DNA from 4 places in the Ruegeria sp. B10 genome. Region 1 is predicted to be linked to each of the others. Evidence: riboswitches for the same ligand, from Rfam matches in the RefSeq annotation. Region 1 holds a riboswitch; each other region holds the start of a gene.

Region 1 (4,381 bases):
ACCGGTGCAAGTTGTTGATACGGTCGGCGCGGGGGACACGTTCAATGCAGGGGTTCTGGCCTCGCTGGAACGGGCTGGCCAACTGACAAAGCCCGGCATGAAAGCAATGTCCCCGGATGCGCTAAGCGACGCTTTGACCTTGGGCGCAGAGGTGGCTGCCGTAACCGTCTCGCGTGCCGGAGCCAACCCGCCTTGGTCGCATGAATTATAGCCTTACGAAGAGTCCGAGATGAAACGATCCGAAATCAACCGTATCAAGACCGAAGCCCAGGCATTTATCAGTTCATTTGGTGCCGTTCTGCCACCTTTCGCAGATTGGACGCCTGAGCAGATGCGTAGCGACGATGCCTACAGCATCCGTGCCCATGGGCTAGGCTGGGATATCACCGACTACGGTCAAGGCAATTTCGATGAGCTTGGGTTGTTCCTGTTCACCCTGCGTAACGGCAACGTGAGTGATCTGAGTCGAGGGCGCGGTATGCTCTATGCCGAAAAACTGCTGATCTCTCGCGACAAACAGCTATCGCCGATGCATCGCCATATCGTCAAAGCCGAGGACATCATCAACCGTGGGGGCGGCGATCTAGTTATGGAAATCTATGCGTCGGACCCCGATGGCGGTATCGACCGCGACAACGCGGTCACCGTTCCAAGCGATGCCTGCCCTGTCACCATACAGCCCGGAAAGCATCTGCGCCTGAAGCCAGGCCAGAGCGTGACCTTGATGCCCGGCATCTGGCACGCCTTCTGGGCGGAAGGTGGGGATTGCTTGATTGGCGAAGTCTCTACCGTGAATGACGACCGAACGGACAACGTATTCGAAGACCCGATCCCACGCTTTGCAACAATCGAAGAAGATGCAGCGCCGGATTTCCTGTTGGTTGCCGACTACTAACTTCATTGAGAATTTCGCGCTTGTACTTCCCGACTGTTTTTGTCAGTTAACAGCTGACCCAGTCAGATTTCGTTGGAATCATCGCCCGGTCCCATTTTTTGCGACCGAAAGATAACCTGACATGCGAAAATCCCTCGCAGATCTGTTGGCCATGGACGCCGTTGCCAGCCGCCATGGCTGCGCATTGAAACCAAAACTGAGGCAGGCGATCGAGGCTGATCTCAGCTTTTCCGTCCGCGCTGCATCAACGTTTCCTGAAACGCCGGTTGACCCAAACACCCTTCCGCAAAACGTCCACCCTTTGGTCGCACAAGCCCCCAAACCCAATAGGGAACGCGCATGAAACCCTCAGCATTTGACCACACATTGCCCCGCGTCGAATTTGACGGTTTCGAACGCGGTTTGCTGCCTGTCATGCGGCACTTCATCCTAAGCTTAACACAGCCGGAAACGCAGGCGTGGCAACATGCCTTTTCGGTCGCAACCGAACGTTGGGGGCGCGATCAGGGGCTGGTTCTGGCGCATCTGGTTTTCAAAGTCATCAAGGCCACGCTACACATCCGGCCTAGTGGGTTAGCCTTCAACGACCCGCTTTGTGTTGAAACACGGCAAGAACTGACATGTGACGAACGCGCCCTGCTCCGGATGCTGCACCACATGCGCCGCGACGAAACTCCGGCGGCGCGCGATGCCTTGAACGAATTGACCGGAGGCTATCCGGACGCCCATCTGATACAGGCCGGTTTGACCCTGGCTAGCCAGTTCCCGACAAATGGCGTCGGACCGGGCCAACCCGCGCGCAGGCCGATCCTGCGTGTGGTCCGCTAGCGCGATTCCTGTGCTTGACAATAGGAGCGTGAGCAGACTAGCTGCTCTGGATGGTTCCCGACGGCCTGTGTCTGAGGGATGAAAATGGGAATACGGTGCGGCCCAAGGGCCAATGCCGTGACTGCCCCCGCAACTGTAAGCGGAGAGCGACGCCACAAAACCACTGGCCCCAAAGGTCGGGAAGGTTGGCCGAGCAATGACCCGCAAGTCAGGAGACCTGCCATCACAGTTTAACCAACCCGGGGCGGGGTGTCCCGGAAGGAGGCTCGATGGCACATCTGCGTGCTGATGCAACTCATGGCTTTTGCCTTCAATCGGCTTTTGTTCAAGTCGGCAACGCGTGCCATGGCTGATCATTTCGTCCTGATATGCGGCACCTGCAAAGGGCCGATCCCTTCGCATGAGGCAAAAGAAGCGCTGGACGACCAGCTGCCCGAGGGGTTCTCGACACGTCTGATCGACTGTATGGCCGGTTGCGACCGACCAATGACGGTCGGGCTGCAGGCCAAGGGCAAGGCGCAATATCTGTTTGGCGATATTCAATCCCCTGCCGATCTGAACGCTTTGGCCGAGTTCGCCCATCAGTTCCGGGCTAGCGAGGATGGTTGGACCAGCGCCTCGACCCGTCCTTTGGCGCTCTATGCCAAAACCCTGTCGCGCATGCCCTGCCTGCCACCGGAGGATACGGCATGAGCTTTCTGGTCGCTGAAAATCTGGAATACTACGCCCTGAACGGCGATGTTCTGCTGCGCGACACCTCGTTCACGCTTGAGGAAGGCGCGATATTGGCCGTTGCTGGCCCGAACGGGGCGGGCAAAACGACGCTTCTCAACCTCTTGTGCGGGGTCGCAAAGCTGGCGCTAGGTGATGTGCGTATTCAAGGTCAAAGCCTGCGGAAACTGTCGTCGCTGGAACGGGCCAGACGGATTGCCGTTGTCGGCCAGCAGGAAATACCCGACGGGCGGCTGCAACTGCGCGATTATGTGGCCCTTGGACAAATCCCGATCAGGGCCGACAAATCCGCCGAAGCTCTTAAAACGGACCTGCAGCGCGTATTAGACACCACCGAACTGTCCCATCTGGCTGGTAAACAGATGGCAAAACTGTCCGGCGGAGAGCGTCAGCGCGCCCATATCGCACGGGCTTTGGCGCAGAACCCCTCGCTGCTGTTTCTGGATGAGCCGACCAACCATCTGGACCCGGATGCCAAAGGGCACATGCTGTCTCTGGTGGCCGAGTTGGGCGTGACGGTTGTGATGATCGTCCACGATCTGGTCATGATCCCCGAATTCGCCAGCCACGTGGCCCTGATGAAGAACGCGCAGCTGACGGCCTTCGGCCCGGTCGCCGAGGTTCTTACGCCAGACCGCGTGCGCGAGACTTTTGGTGTTGACTATTTGTGTTTCCAGCACGAAGGACGCGTGATCCCCGCGCTGGACATCCGAAAACGAAAGCTTTCATCTTAACAGGAGAGATTGATGAAACTGAAACTCTTGTCCGCTGCGGTACTAAGCGCACTGGCGGGTAGCGCTGCCGCGCAAGAGATCACCGTCGACAATTGCGGTGAACCTTTGGTGTTCGACACCAAGCCCGAGCGGATCGTAGTTCATGACATGAACATGACCGACATGGCCTTTGCACTGGGTCTTCAGGACAGCATCGTTGGTCTGACTGGCATCACTGGCTGGTACAAGACCAGCCCCGATTTCGACGCGCAACGCGGTGACATTCCCGAACTCGCTCCGAAATACCCGACGGTCGAGAACCTCGTCGCGGTTGAACCCGACATGTTCTTCGCCGGTTGGTATTACGGCATGAAGCCCGGAGGTGATGTAACCCCAGACACGCTAGAGCCCTTTGGCATCAAGACCATGGTGCTGACCGAAAGCTGCATCCACCTGAACAAAGACCGCCCCGAAGCCAGCATGGACCTGCTGTTTGATGACGTACTGCGTCTGGGCACTGTCATGCAGGTCGAAGACAAGGCGAACGCGCTGGTCTCGGGCTGGAAAGACCAACTGGCCGCAATCGAAGCCAAAACCGCCGATCTGGAAAAACCCCGTGTCTTCCTGCTGGACGGCCCGGCCGATGCGCCCTTTACCGCAGGCAAATATGCCATTCCCGACGCGATGATCGCAGCGGCTGGCGGCGTCAACGTTACCCATGACATGGACACTAGCTGGGGCCGCACCTCGTGGGAGGCTGTCGCCGCCTCGAACCCCGAATTCCTTGTCCTGCTGGACTATCAAACCGGCAACGGCGCGGCGGATACCTTCAAGTTCCTGCAGGAACACCCGGTGATGTCGCAGACCGATGCAGTCAAGAACGAGCGCTGGATCGGCCTGCGTTACGAAGAGCTGACACCGGGACCGGCAAACATCGAAGCGATCGAGAAGATGGCAACGGCGATGCACCGGGGAAACAGTTGAGATGACGAAAACGGGCCAAGCGGTCCTGCTGGGGGCGGTCATTCTGACCGCCCTTTTGCTGCTGTCGACGATCTACGGCACCACCCCGATCCCCTTGGCCGAGGTTTTCACCGCGATTGGGCTGGGTACTGGCGTGACTGAGGGCGACATGTCCCCTCTGCACCGGATCGTCTTTGACCTGCGCCTGCCCCGCGCGTTGTTTGCGGCTGTGATTGGGGCCGGGCTGGGT
Region 2 (4,381 bases), on a different contig from region 1:
CCGTGGGACTTCTGCACGCGCAGTCTTTTGAGGGCGGCGCTGGAGCGGCTGCACAAGGTCTCAGGCGCAAATTTGCTGGCTGCGTTCGAGCATGAGTTCCAACTGAAAGATCCGCCAAGCCAGGCCAACGAAGCCTATGGTCACCGGGGCTTTGGCCTGCAGCGTGATCTGTGTGAGACCTTGATCAACGCGATTTCTCAGGTCGGTCTCAAGCCGGATTCGATCATGAAGGAATATGGGCCAAACCAATATGAGGTCGTCATCGGTCCCGAGCTGGGTGTTCGCGCAGCGGACGCAGCCATAATGGTGCGCGAACTGACGTATGCGACTGCACAGGCCTATGGCGAGCGGGCTACCTATACCCCTATTCGAGATGTCGCGAGCGTTGGGAATGGGGTCCATATCCATATGAGCTTTGTGGATGATCAGGGCGCGCCGCTAACCCACGCCGAAGACGGGCCCTGCGGCATGTCAGACCTGACAAGCGCCTTCGCCGCCGGAGTTCTGAAATATCTTGATGCGATCCTGGCCCTGACTGCGCCTTCGGTGATCTCGTATGAACGCCTGACACCACATCGTTGGTCTGCGGCTTTCAACAATCTGGGCTTCCGCGACCGCGAGGCTTCCTTGCGGATTTGTCCGGTAACCGCAAAAGACCCCGCCTCTATCGCGGGGCAGTTCAACATCGAATATCGTGCGGCGGATGCTGCAGCTTCGCCTCATCTGGCGCTTGCGGCGGTTGTCATGGCTGGGACACAAGGGATCGAAGAGGGGCTACCCGCGCCCGTTCCAACCGAGGAAGATCTTTCGCTGTTGGACGTCGCAGAACTGAACCAAAGGGGGCTGGTGCGCTTGCCTCAGACCTTGGAAGACGCGCTCGACCGGTTCGTTAACAACCCGGTTGTGACCGGCTGGTTCCCAGAAGGCTTTGCCGAGGTGTACCAAGCCCACAAACAATCCGAGATCGCCACAACTGCACATTTGGACACCGACGCACGCTGCCGATTGTACGAAGAAACATATTGACCTGAGCGGCTCGTCTTGCCGAACCTCGCCCAATGCGACCTTTGGGGCGTCGTTTGGGTAATCTCGCGCGGTATGACGTGGCGCAAGCTGTTTAGCTCAGGATAGGGATGGATCATGAACCGTTCAGAAACCGATGCCATCTTGAATGTGCATAGGCTGGCTTTTGGCGAAGCAGAAGGTGACGAAATCGCTCAACTCGCCGAAGATCTCCTTGAGCATCCGGAAACGATTTCAATCAGTGTGAGGCGTGGGGGGCAGATCGCTGGCAATGTCATGTTCACCCCGTTTGTCTTCCAGGAACACCCGGACGTTAAATGCTATCTTCTGGCGCCCTGCGGTGTCTCGCCCGAGCATCAAGGTCTAGGCGTTGGCAGAGAGATGATGGAGACCAGCATCAAGCACTTGAGGTCTATTGGAACAGACGCAGTATTCGTGCTGGGCGTTCCGACTTTCTATCCCCGATTTGGGTTTGTCCCGACCGATAAAGAGACGCCATATCCGGGCCTTCTGACGATCCCCGAGGCATGGATGGCGCTTGAGCTCACTGCAGGATCGGCTGAAGAGATGGGGGGTAAAACACTTGCAATTGCGCCCTTCATGCACGCGCATTTGTGGGACACATCGCAACACGGGTAAATTTTGTTTTTATCCTTGCTCAAACCACAGCCCTGTTTCAGGTCCCCATTTTGCTGGCCATGTCTGTTTTGTTTCTGGAAATGTCGCAAGGCTTTCAGCCGCGAGTCCTTCCCCGAGTAGGTTGCGCATGTAAGGTGCTGCTGTCTGATTCTCAGGCGGCAGAGAATTGGGAAGCCGGTGCAATTCCGGCGCTGCCCCCGCAACGGTAAGGAAGGTCAGGTTCGACAGGTGACCACTGGGAGGAGGATCCCGGGAAGGTGTCGAAACCGGGCGTAAGCCCCTTTCAAGTCCGGAAACCAGCCTTGCATATATGTCAAACCGCGGGTGGCGGTGGGGGCACAAGTTTCGGACGTGATCCTCGCACGGCTCCGGACTGGCCTCTGATGTCATCTGCCCAAGCTAAGCCGCGGGGCGCGGCAGGAGAGCCAGAAGTGAGCAACGTTCAAAGCCTGTTGGCGCGTCGAAACCCGGCCTATGCCCTTGAACAGGCGTTCTACACCGATCCAGATGTCTTTCAGGCCGATCTTGAGGCCATCCACTACCGCGACTGGCTATTTGCCATTCCGGCATGTGAACTGGTGAAAACAGGCGACTATGTGACCTACACTGTAGGAGCATACCGCGTGATCATCGTGCGCGGTGCGGACAACCAGATCCGGGCCTTCCACAACACCTGCCGCCATCGCGGGTCGATCATCTGCAAGGCCGCCAAGGGTAACTCGCCCAAACTGGTCTGTCCTTATCACCAGTGGACATATGAGCTTGATGGTTCATTGCTATGGGCCCGTGATATGGGGCCTGATTTCGACCCCAAACAACACGGGCTGAAAACCGTTCACTGCCGGGAACTGGCCGGGCTGGTCTATATCTGTCTTGCAGATGAAGCGCCTGATTTCGACACCTTCGCCAACAAGGCGCGCCCCTATCTGGAGCCGCATGATCTGAGCAACGCCAAGGTCGCTTTTGAAAGCACGATCATCGAGAACGGCAACTGGAAGCTGGTTTGGGAAAACAACCGCGAGTGCTATCACTGCGGCGGCAACCACCCCTCGCTGTGCCGGACCTTCCCTGATGATCCGTCGGTAACCGGTATCGAAGGGGGTGAAACCCCGGCCTTCATGCAAACTCACTTCGACCGTTGCGAGGCTGCAGGGATGCCGTCGCAGTTCTATCTGCATGATGACGGGCAATACCGTCTGGCGCGCATGCCGTTGAAGGAAGGGGCGGAAAGCTATACTCTGGACGGTAGATCTGCCGTGCGCCGCTTTCTTGGCCGTTCGCCTTTTGCGGATGCGGGGACGTTGCTAAAGTTCCACTATCCCAGCACGTGGAACCACTTCCTGGCCGATCACTCGATTGTCTTCCGTGTCACTCCGGTCAGCCCGACCGAGACCGAAGTCACCACGAAGTGGCTGGTCAACAAGGATGCGGTCGAAGGGGTCGACTATGATGTCAAACGGCTGACCGAGGTCTGGATGGCCACCAATGACGAAGATCGCCGTGTGGTGGAAGACAACCAGATGGGCATCAACAGCCCAGCCTATGTACCGGGGCCGTATTCGGTGGTCCAGGAATCTGGGGTTCTGCAATTCACCGATTGGTATTGCAACACCCTGGCGCGCCAATTGGCACCTGAAACGATGGCGGCGGAGTGACGGCGATGAAAGACCTAAACGCTGTTGCCTCGATCTGGCAAGATAGTGAGACGCTGGAATGCGTTTCGGTTGTGCCCGAGACGCCAAACACCGCCAGCTTTACGTTCCGCGCCCCTTCAGGCGCCTTGTTTGCCTACCATCCGGGTCAGTTCCTGACGCTGGAAATTCCGGCGCCGGGTCAGTCGGGTGGCGTTGTGCATCGGACCTATACGATCTCGTCATCCCCATCGCGTCCACGGTCCATCACGATCACGGCTAAGGCGCAGTCGGACAGCATCGGTACTCGTTGGATGCTGGACAATCTGCAACAGGGTATGCGTATGCGGGCGATTGGCCCGGCGGGTCTGTTCACCAATGCCGAAAGCGTCGCCGCCAAGTATCTGTTCATCTCGGCGGGGTCGGGCATCACGCCTATGATGTCGATGACAACTTGCATGTGGGACGAAGGCCGCGATCTGGATGTAGTCTTCATCAATTGCGCCAAGCGCCCGTCCGAGATCATCTTCCGCCAACGGTTGGAGCAGATGGCAAGTCGGACGCCGGGTCTGGATCTGAAGTTTGTCGTAGAGGAAGCGGATCGTTACAGCCCCTGGACCGGCTACCAGGGTCAGTTCAACCAGCTGATGCTGGGCCTCATGGCCCCAGACTATCTGGATCGTGAGGTCTATTGCTGCGGTCCGGAGCCGTTCATGCAAGCTGTTCGGGACGCTCTGTCGGGTCTTGGCTTTGACATGGACAACTATCATCAGGAAAGCTTTGGAGCTCCGGTTGAGACCGAAGCGGATCAGCCCGATCTGGATGATACCGTTCCTGACGATGACAGCGCCGCAGAAATCGTGTTTGCGACCTCGGGTGTAACCGCCAAAGTTGCCGAGACGGATACGGTTCTGGCCGCTGCAAGTGCGGTTGGATTGAACATCGCCTCGGGCTGTACTTTTGGCGTTTGCGGCACCTGCAAGGTCAAAAAGACCTCGGGTGAGGTGCACATGGTTCACAACGGCGGTATCTCCGAGGATGACATCGCAGCAGGCTACATTCTGGCATGCTGTTCAAACCCGATCGGC
Region 3 (4,381 bases), on a different contig from region 1:
TTTGCCCGAGAAGGAGGTGGCGTTGATGATCGCCGAAGGCTTCAGAGCGACGATGTTGTCACGCAACCATTCAGCGGCAGCAGGAGCCTTGAGCGAGGGGGCGAATAGGCCCACCGCCTCGAACCCGCGACCCCGCAAGCTGCGGATCACGGCGGCAACAGGGGCCGTATCCGCCGAGGTCAGGTAGGCGCGATAGAAGGTGACGACGATACGTTTTGTGTCGCCCGCAAAGGCCGTCTCAACCGGGATCACGCCGCGATCAGGACACCACGCGCCAGATTCGGGCAGGGTCTTGGCCCCCATCACCGGGCCAGCGTAAAGCCCCGCCGCGAGCGCCATCTGCGCCAAGGCGGCCTGTGCCGCGACTTCACCGCCGGTGTCTGAAAGATGGGCCAGACGGCGCAGCGTCGAGACGGGTAAGGTGGAATATTCATCCAGCCGCGTATCCTCACGCCCGTCGGCGGGCAGGACGGCCAGCGCGATCCCCTTGGCCTGCGCAAGTGACAGAACTTGCTGCAGCCCGTAGGCCCAGTAAGGCACGCCGCCAATCAGACGGATCAGAATGCCCTTGGCGCCCTCCAGCGTCTGTTCCACATAGGTGTCGACTGACAAAGGGTGCTTCAACGCCGTCAGGTTCGCCAACCGCATCGTGGGCATACGCCCATCCGGCCCGCCACCGCGATGCCAGCCCGCCGCGAAAGCGCCAAGGTCGCTGTCCGAGAAGGACAGCACCACCAAATCCGCCGGGCTCTGGCCCAGATCGGTTGGGGTTTCTGTTTCTTCTAACCCGTGGCTTTCGCGGAAGACGACGTGCATTGGTCTTACTCAGCGGCCTCGGTGACACCAGCGAGGATATCGCGGATTTCTGCTTCTCTGATGTCGTCATGTTCGGCGATCACCACCATACGCGAGCGGCGGTCTTCACCGGGCTCCCACGGACGGTCATACTGGTGACGCACACGAGCACCCACGGCCTGAACCAGCAGGCGCATAGGCTTGCCTTGAACGGCGGCGTAGCCTTTGACGCGCAGGATGTTCAGCTCAGTCGCCAGACGTTCGATCTTGGCGACCAGTTCGGCAGGATCGGACTGTTCCGGCAGATCAACGATGATACTTTCGAAATCGTCATGCTCGTGATCGTGGTGACCGTCGTGATGCGATGGACGAGCCTCCATGTCATCCTCGGCTGCAGCCTCAAGACCCAGAACGACGCGGACATCCACAGCACCTTCGGCAACCTCAACCACGGGCAGCGGGCGAGGGGCCTCGGCGGCGATGATCTCTTTCGCTTTGGCCACGCCTTCGGGACCGGCCAGATCGGGCTTGGTCAGCAGGATGATGTCGGCGCAAGAAATCTGATCCTCAAACACCTCGGACAAGGGCGTTTCATGGTCGATCGAGTCATCAGCCAGGCGCTGAGCGTCCACGGCGTCGACATTCGGAGCAAAGCGACCGGCCGCGACGGCCTCAGCATCGGCCAACGCGATTACGCCATCGACGGTGATTTTTGAGCGGATATCGGGCCAGTCGAACGCTTTTAGCAGCGGCTTGGGCAGGGCGAGGCCGGAAGTTTCGATCAGTATATGATCGGGACGCGGCTCCAGCGCCATCAGGGCTTCGATAGTCGGGATGAAGTCGTCAGCCACAGTGCAGCAAATGCAGCCATTCGCCAGTTCCATGATGTTTTCCGCTGGGCAATCGGGGATGGCGCAGGATTTCAGAATATCGCCGTCGACGCCAACATCTCCAAATTCGTTGACCACAACGGCCAGACGCTTGCCCTGCGGGTTCTGCATCAGGTGCTTGACGAGAGTTGTTTTGCCCGAGCCCAAGAAGCCAGTGATCACGGTGACGGGGAGTTTTTCCAAGTTGCTCATTTCAGGGCTCCAATCGGTGGAATGCGGGCTGCGCAGTTTTTGCGGAAATGTTCGGGGCGTTCGCGCCATTTGACCAAGCCGTCCTCGGTCGCGAGGTACTTGGTGGCGCCGTCAACGATCACGTCGACATGGTCTGTTTCGTTAAGATGTTCATAAACGAAGGTCCAGCGATCCGGGCCGCCACGCAGCACGATGGAACAGCCTTCGTTGCAGTTCGACAAGCATTCCACGGCTTTCAGGGTAATCCCTTCCGGCAGGTCCGCCTGTTCAAGCGCCTTATGCAACAGGGTGCCGGGGCGTTTCGCATCGTCTTCAACGGGCAGCCCGCGACGACAGGTGGTGCAAACCAGCAATTCGACCGGAGCGGTCTCGGTCATGTCTCTCATCCCCCCAAATCCTCATCGTGGGGGACGGGGTTTCATGCGGGTCCCTTGACCCGACACCGGAACACCCCGTCCGGTTTCATCTTCGGGCGCTGGCAGGTCTCCCGGCTTGCGGATGTCAGAGGCGTCCTCTGTCGGATGTCCCGCCTTCCCGGCTTTGCGCCAGTGGCTTGGGCACCCTCTCCGGTCACGGTCGCGGGGGCGGCTGCGTTTGGCGGAAAACCCGTTGACGCATTCCCTTTTCATCTGTTCTCACAGACACCAACACGAGGCTCATGCGGCACGCACCCGCAGCTTGTCAAGCGCGATGCAGCCCAGACCGCTGCGGCACGTTGAAAAGCGACCTGCCAGCGTCGCTAGGCGGCATGAACATGGCGCTGATGCATGGTCGCATGGCCTCAAATCGCAAACGGAGGCGAAATCCATGAAAGTAGGTTTTATCGGGCTTGGGAATGTGGGTGGCAAGCTGTCGGGGTCATTGCTGCGCAATGGAATCGATCTGACAGTTCATGACCTGAGTTCCGATCTGGTCGAGGCCTTTGTCGCGCAAGGCGCCAAAGCGGCTGAAAACCCGGCCCAGATGATGCGCGATTGCGATGCCGTGATCACCTGCCTACCGTCGCCTGCGGCCTCGGACGCGGTGATGCAAGAGATGCTGCCTGAGGTTGGCCCCGGTAAGATCTGGATGGAGATGTCCACCACCGATGAGGCTGAGGTCAAGCGGTTGGGGGCATTGGTTCTGGAGCGCGGAGGGGCCGCCGTCGATTGCCCTGTTTCGGGTGGCTGTCACCGCGCAGCGACGGGCAATATCTCTATCTTCGCAGGCTGCGATCGCGACACCTTCGAACGCATTCTGCCCTTCCTGACGACCATGGGGCGGCGCGTTCTGCACACCGGAGAGCTCGGCTCAGCCTCGGTTCTGAAGGTGTTGACCAACTATCTGGCAACGGCCAACCTGATCACCTGTGCTGAAGCGTTGGTCACCGCCAAGGCCGCCGGGATGGATTTGAACACCACCTATGAGGCCATTAAGATTTCGTCAGGAACCTCGTTCGTGCACGAAACCGAAAGCCAGGTGATCCTGAACGGCTCGCGCGATATTTCGTTTACGATGGATTTGGTGAAAAAGGACATCGGCCTGTTTCAGGATGTCGCCGACCGCGCCGGTGTTCCGCTGGAAATCAATCCAGTGATGATCAAGATCTTTGAAGACGGCATCGCCCGGTTTGGCGAGCGTGAGCTGTCGCCAAACATCATCAAACGCCTTGAAGAAGCCACCGGCTTGGACATCCGCGCACCGGGTTTTCCTACGGAAATGCAGGACGATGAGCCGGAAGAACCAGGGTACGAGGTTGTGCCTCAGGGCCGTTCCTCGTGAAAACTGATTTCCGGAGCCGGTATTTAGAGGAGGGGATGTGGAGGCGAGTACCGGAATCGAACCGGTGTACACGGATTTGCAATCGACACTTTGCAGGTGTTTGCGGATTTCTTCTCGGTAGAGTTGTTCGATGTCTAGCATGTGGCTAAGTCCTTGTTACCTCTATGACAATTCATATAATTTCACAGAAAGTCATGAGTGTTGAATCAAACGTTTTGATACGTTGATGGCATGAAGCACACACCGATCCGCACCACATCGTGCATACAGAACCAGCGCAAATATGACGTTAAAACTGACCGTCTGACGCGGACTGTGATGGACCGTCGCAAGGCGTTGCATCACGCCGAACAGGCGCTTGCCGATCATCTGCTGAAAGAGAAAAACGCCCGACTGTATAGGGCGGGTTGACCCGCACGGGTCGAACGATCCAGCATACCGAGGCACCACAAGCCATCTCAGGGTGCCTCAAATGAAGTGACCCGGTGCGATCTGCACCGGGCCGCTAACATATCCCCCTGACCTCTCACAGCAGGGACCAAGCAACGATGGACCATGAAAGGACCACGCAATGGATGGCACAAAAGTAACACCCTTTAACACTGGCGATCAAGGTATTCTGGTACCCCAGATAGGGGGCACGCACATTCAGTGGTTACAGGCGGGGTTTTTAGACACCATCCCTGTGATCCCGGCTGGTGCCGCACTGCACGAGACGTCGAAGGTCGACCCGGATGCCCGAG
Region 4 (4,381 bases), on a different contig from region 1:
GTTTGACCTTTCGCGCCAGAAGGACTGCAAATCCGGTCAGGACGGCCTCGATGACCATCACAGGGATATGGGCAAAGAAGACCAGCCTGGCGGCGGGGAGGAATTCGTCCCCTGACAGGGCCAGTGAGATACCCACCATGACGGTCGTGGCTGCAATGGCAAAGGCGCCGCCAATGCCGCCCCAAATTGCGCCATGAACAGGCGAACCACGCCCGATCAAGGGGCGGAACAATAAACCAGCCAAAACGGCCGGAAAAGCGATGTTGAGCGTGTTGATCCCCAGTACCGTCAGCCCGCCGAAGCCGAAGAAAACGGCTTGCAGGAGCAGACCCACAAACAAGGACGGGAAGGCGGCCCAGCCGAGCAGAAGCCCGGCCAGACCGTTGAGGATCAGATGCACCGACGACGGCCCGATCGGCACGTGGATCAGAGAGGCCACGAAGAAACTGGCCGCTAGCACCCCTGCTGTGGGGATGCGGTCCAGATGCAGCGACCTGAGGCCCATTGCCACCCCACCAGCGGCGGCAATAGCGCCGCCGATGACGACCGGGTTAGACAGGGCTCCGTCGACGATGTGCATCGGGGGTTACTCCATGTCCCAGGCGCGGATCCAGATCACCGCGTCCTGGCTCAGCTCTTTGCCTTCATGTTCGGTTTCCGGACCAGCGCCCAGGGCGGCAAAACCCCAGTAACCAGCTTTCGGAACACCGAAGGAGAAATAGCCATTGGCGTCGGAAATGGCGACAACAGCACCTCCGGGCATCGGCGAAACGGTAGGCTCGGACGAAGCTTGGCTGTCAAAGCTGGGCTTGGCGGCCATGTATTCGATCTCGATCTCAGCGCCGGCAACCGGTTCGCCATTTGCCAGAACCTGACCGGTGAAGGTCGAGCCTGCGATGATGTTGTAGGGCTTGTTCAGAGGCACGATCTCGGTCGCCAGACCCGCGGGGTTCATCCAGTCGGTCGGCAGTTCGTTGCGGTTCAGGAACGCCTTCGTGATCTGTTGGATATAGATATCCTCGGCCTCTTCGTAATAGGGCTGAGGCACCGTGACCATCACGTAGTCGCCCGAACGCTTGACCGGAACAGATCCCTGAAAGGCCGCGCCTTCGTTTTCGGGGCTCGAAAACCGGATGGGCTCCAGCGTGTCCAGCAGGTCGGTCTTTTCGCCATTGTGGATCACGTAGAATTCCTGCGGCTTTTCCAGATCCATGACATGGCCGTTTTCTAACGGGTGCCAGAAGATCAGCTTGACCGGCACGTCGCCCGGCGCTTCGATCAGCGTGTCGGTGGTGTATTCCAGCAGAAAATGTGCGTGCGCCATCGCTGGAATCGCCAGCGCAGCCGCAGCCGTGCAAAATAGTTTCTTCACAAGGTCTTTCCTTCGTCCTTCGTGCCAACCCCGGCACGCTTTCTTTTTTGACATCGGGGAGAACGGGACCACGTACCCAAAATGAGGGTATCGGCCCAATGCACACCCCGGCATCGGTGACACACCCCTTCCGAGGGTGCATGTCCGGCAGGTCTCCTGACTTGCGGGTCAAAGCATGGGGCTGGCCTTCCCGGGTGGAACCCAGTGGCTTGTCAGCCCTGCTCTCCGCCTACAGTTGCGGGGGCAGTTGCGGCATTGGGTGGATTTGAATTCCCCGCACCGCATTCCCTTTTCTCCGGGCGAACCCGGAACCGGACATGAAGACGCTGATGACAGAGATTCCCATTACCGGTCAATCTCTATTTAAGACTGTAGCGATAACATCTTTTCGATAGGATCGGATGTTCCCGTTCCAACCGCTGGGTATTGAAGGCACGCGTGCAAGCGACGACCAGAGAATGCGCGCGTTTACAACGCAATCTGGACATCAGAATCAGATGGATGCATCCTGTGCGGCGTCAGACTCCGGCGTAGCGCGCTTGTGTTCGGCGCCCTATTCCCCACAAACCCCGGAGGCCCAATGTCTGAGATCAAACAAGGCGACACCGTTCGCATCCACTATACTGGCACGCTGCTGGACGAGACCGTGTTTGACAGCTCAGACGGGCGCGATCCGTTAGAGTTCGTTGTTGGTTCGGGCCAGATCATACCCGGCCTGGACAGTGCGATGCCAGGACTGGCGGTTGGTGACAAGAAGCGGGTCGAGATTGCCTGTGTCGACGCCTATGGCCCGATCAACCCGGCGATGCGGCAGGACATCCCGCGTGAGGGTATTCCGGATGATATCCCACTAGAGCCGGGAACCCAGTTGCAGATGCAAACCCCCGATGGTCAGGCGCTGCCGGTAACGGTTGTCGAGGCGAACGAGGCCACGGTGACGCTGGACGCCAATCACCCACTGGCCGGGCAGGACCTGATCTTCGATATTGAGGTTGTCTCGGTGAACTGAAGGCTTGAGGTCTTAGCCCCAAAGCCCGTCAAGCGCTGCACGGACCTGCGGTTGCGTGAAGAACACGAACAACACCAGCAATGTGGTCAGCGTCAAAAGCAGAACACGGGCGCGGGGGCTTAGGAACCCCGTCTTCCGTTTGGTCTGGGTGCCACGCGTATTGCTGGCAAGGATCTGGTCAGTTTTGCTCATGCCCATATCCCTGACGCCGAAAGATGGTCAAATCTTGGCGGCGTCTGGGAAAGATATGGTCACATGAAATCCGGCTGTGGCATTCCAAGCACGTGGAAACCGCCATCCACTCTGATGATCTCGCCCGAGGTGCAAGCCCCCGCATCCGAGGTCAGGTAAACCGCTGTGCCGCCAACGGCCTCTAGCGTAGCGTTCGAGCGCATCGGCGCATTCTGGTCGCAGAACTTGTAGGTCTTGCGCGCACCGCCAATTGCAGCCCCGGCCAGGGTCTTCATCGGACCGGGCGAAATCGCGTTCACGCGGATGCCCTCTGGGCCGAGATCGTTGGCCAGATACCGTGTTGCCGATTCCAGCGCGGCTTTGGCAACGCCCATGACGTTGTAATTCGGAACCACACGATTCGAGCCTTGGTAGGTCAGCGTCAGTAGTGAGCCGCCATTGTCCTTCATCAGCGGATAGGCGCGGCGGGCGACCTCGATGAATGAATAGGCCGACACATCCATCGAATGCTTGAAATTTGCGCGTGTGGTGTTCAGGAACCGGCCTGTCAGCTCGTTCTTGTCCGAATAGGCAATCGCATGAACAACAAAGTCGATGGTGGGCCAGCGTTCGCCCAACTCGCCAAAAGCGCGGTCCAGCGAGGCGTCATCGGTGACATCCGCGTCGACCATGAAATCGCTTCCCAAGCTTTCGGCCAATGGCTGCAGACGCTTCCCGAACGCGTCGCCCTGATAGGTGAAGGCCAGCTCAGCCCCGGCTTCATGCATCGCTTTCGAGATACCCCAGGCAATCGACCGGTCATTGGCGACACCCATGATAAGGCCGCGTTTCCCTTTTAGAACTTCCGACATCTCGTTCACCCGTTATACTTTGACAGGATCATGGATCCGTTTGTGCCGCCAAAGCCGAAGCTGTTGGTCATGACCGAATCCAAACCTGCATTTTCAACCACTTGAGTTGCAATTTCACCGGGCTGGATGCCTTCGGCTAGTGTGTCGACATTGATCGACGGTGTTATGAAATCATTGTCCAGCATGAGCAGGCAGAAGATCGCCTCCAGCGCGCCGGCCGCGCCTTGTGCGTGCCCGGTCATCGACTTGGTGGATGAGATCGGCGGCACGTTGCTTTCGCCGAAGATGCGACGCACGGCTTCAACTTCGCCCACATCTCCGACCGGGGTCGAGGTGCCGTGCGCGTTGATGTAACCAACCTTGCGGCCTTCGGGCAGAGTCGACAGAGCCAGACGCATCGCGCGCTCACCGCCTTCACCGGACGGGGCTACCATGTCATGGCCGTCCGAGGTCGCAGCATAGCCGGTCACCTCGGCGTAGATCTTGGCACCGCGAGCCAGCGCATGGTCCAGATCCTCAAGCACGACAATGCCGCCGCCACCCGAGATCACGAAGCCGTCGCGGTCCTGATCGAACGCGCGCGATGCTTTCTGCGGAGTGTCGTTATACTTCGACGACATCGCGCCCATCGCGTCGAACAGGCAAGACAGGGTCCAGTCCAGCTCTTCACCGCCGCCTGCGAACATCACGTCCTGCTTGCCCAGCATGATCTGTTCCGCCGCGTTGCCGATGCAATGCAGCGAGGTCGAGCAGGCTGAGGTAATCGAGTAGTTGATACCCTTGATCTTGTAGGCGGTGGCAAGGTTCGCAGAAATCGTGGAGCACATGCATTTCGGCACGGCAAAAGGCCCGATCCGCTTGGTCGCGCCGTTCTTCAGCACCGTCTGATGCGCGGTCAGCATCGCGCTGGTGGACGGCCCGCCGGATCCGGCAACCAGTCCGGTGCGCGGATTGACG

Evidence for each region. A riboswitch is a leader RNA that binds a small molecule or an ion and turns the genes downstream of it on or off. The one in region 1 is predicted to bind cobalamin.
Region 2: linked by a shared signal. The riboswitch ahead of ACR0J4_RS12450 (aromatic ring-hydroxylating oxygenase subunit alpha) and the one ahead of ACR0J4_RS14765 (DUF1636 family protein) in region 1 are both predicted to bind cobalamin.
Region 3: linked by a shared signal. The riboswitch ahead of ACR0J4_RS09145 (DUF1636 domain-containing protein) and the one ahead of ACR0J4_RS14765 (DUF1636 family protein) in region 1 are both predicted to bind cobalamin.
Region 4: linked by a shared signal. The riboswitch ahead of ACR0J4_RS05685 (DUF4198 domain-containing protein) and the one ahead of ACR0J4_RS14765 (DUF1636 family protein) in region 1 are both predicted to bind cobalamin.

The regions. Positions count from the first base shown of each region.
Region 1 is NZ_JBQFVP010000010.1:42,062-46,442, forward strand. Features, by position in the region: gene ACR0J4_RS14745 (carbohydrate kinase family protein) at 1-211, shown strand, start outside; gene ACR0J4_RS14750 (D-lyxose/D-mannose family sugar isomerase) at 230-895, shown strand; gene ACR0J4_RS14755 (hypothetical protein) at 1,017-1,238, shown strand; gene ACR0J4_RS14760 (hypothetical protein) at 1,235-1,723, shown strand; cobalamin riboswitch at 1,758-1,962, shown strand; gene ACR0J4_RS14765 (DUF1636 family protein) at 2,069-2,416, shown strand; gene ACR0J4_RS14770 (ABC transporter ATP-binding protein) at 2,413-3,189, shown strand; gene ACR0J4_RS14775 (ABC transporter substrate-binding protein) at 3,202-4,152, shown strand; gene ACR0J4_RS14780 (FecCD family ABC transporter permease) at 4,154-4,381, shown strand, end outside.
Region 2 is NZ_JBQFVP010000008.1:74,478-78,858, forward strand. Features, by position in the region: gene ACR0J4_RS12440 (glutamine synthetase family protein) at 1-1,026, shown strand, start outside; gene ACR0J4_RS12445 (GNAT family N-acetyltransferase) at 1,141-1,662, shown strand; cobalamin riboswitch at 1,778-1,981, shown strand; gene ACR0J4_RS12450 (aromatic ring-hydroxylating oxygenase subunit alpha) at 2,046-3,317, shown strand; gene ACR0J4_RS12455 (hybrid-cluster NAD(P)-dependent oxidoreductase) at 3,323-4,381, shown strand, end outside.
Region 3 is NZ_JBQFVP010000005.1:221,094-225,474, reverse strand. Features, by position in the region: gene cobN (cobaltochelatase subunit CobN) at 1-816, opposite strand, end outside; gene cobW (cobalamin biosynthesis protein CobW) at 822-1,877, opposite strand; gene ACR0J4_RS09145 (DUF1636 domain-containing protein) at 1,874-2,254, opposite strand; cobalamin riboswitch at 2,338-2,541, opposite strand; gene ACR0J4_RS09140 (NAD(P)-dependent oxidoreductase) at 2,568-3,638, shown strand; gene ACR0J4_RS09135 (hypothetical protein) at 3,870-4,049, shown strand; gene ACR0J4_RS09130 (VapE domain-containing protein) at 4,210-4,381, shown strand, end outside.
Region 4 is NZ_JBQFVP010000003.1:255,042-259,422, reverse strand. Features, by position in the region: gene cbiM (cobalt transporter CbiM) at 1-580, opposite strand, end outside; gene ACR0J4_RS05685 (DUF4198 domain-containing protein) at 587-1,372, opposite strand; cobalamin riboswitch at 1,502-1,703, opposite strand; gene ACR0J4_RS05680 (FKBP-type peptidyl-prolyl cis-trans isomerase) at 1,953-2,381, shown strand; gene ACR0J4_RS05675 (hypothetical protein) at 2,394-2,573, opposite strand; gene ACR0J4_RS05670 (enoyl-ACP reductase FabI) at 2,633-3,424, opposite strand; gene fabB (beta-ketoacyl-ACP synthase I) at 3,430-4,381, opposite strand, start outside.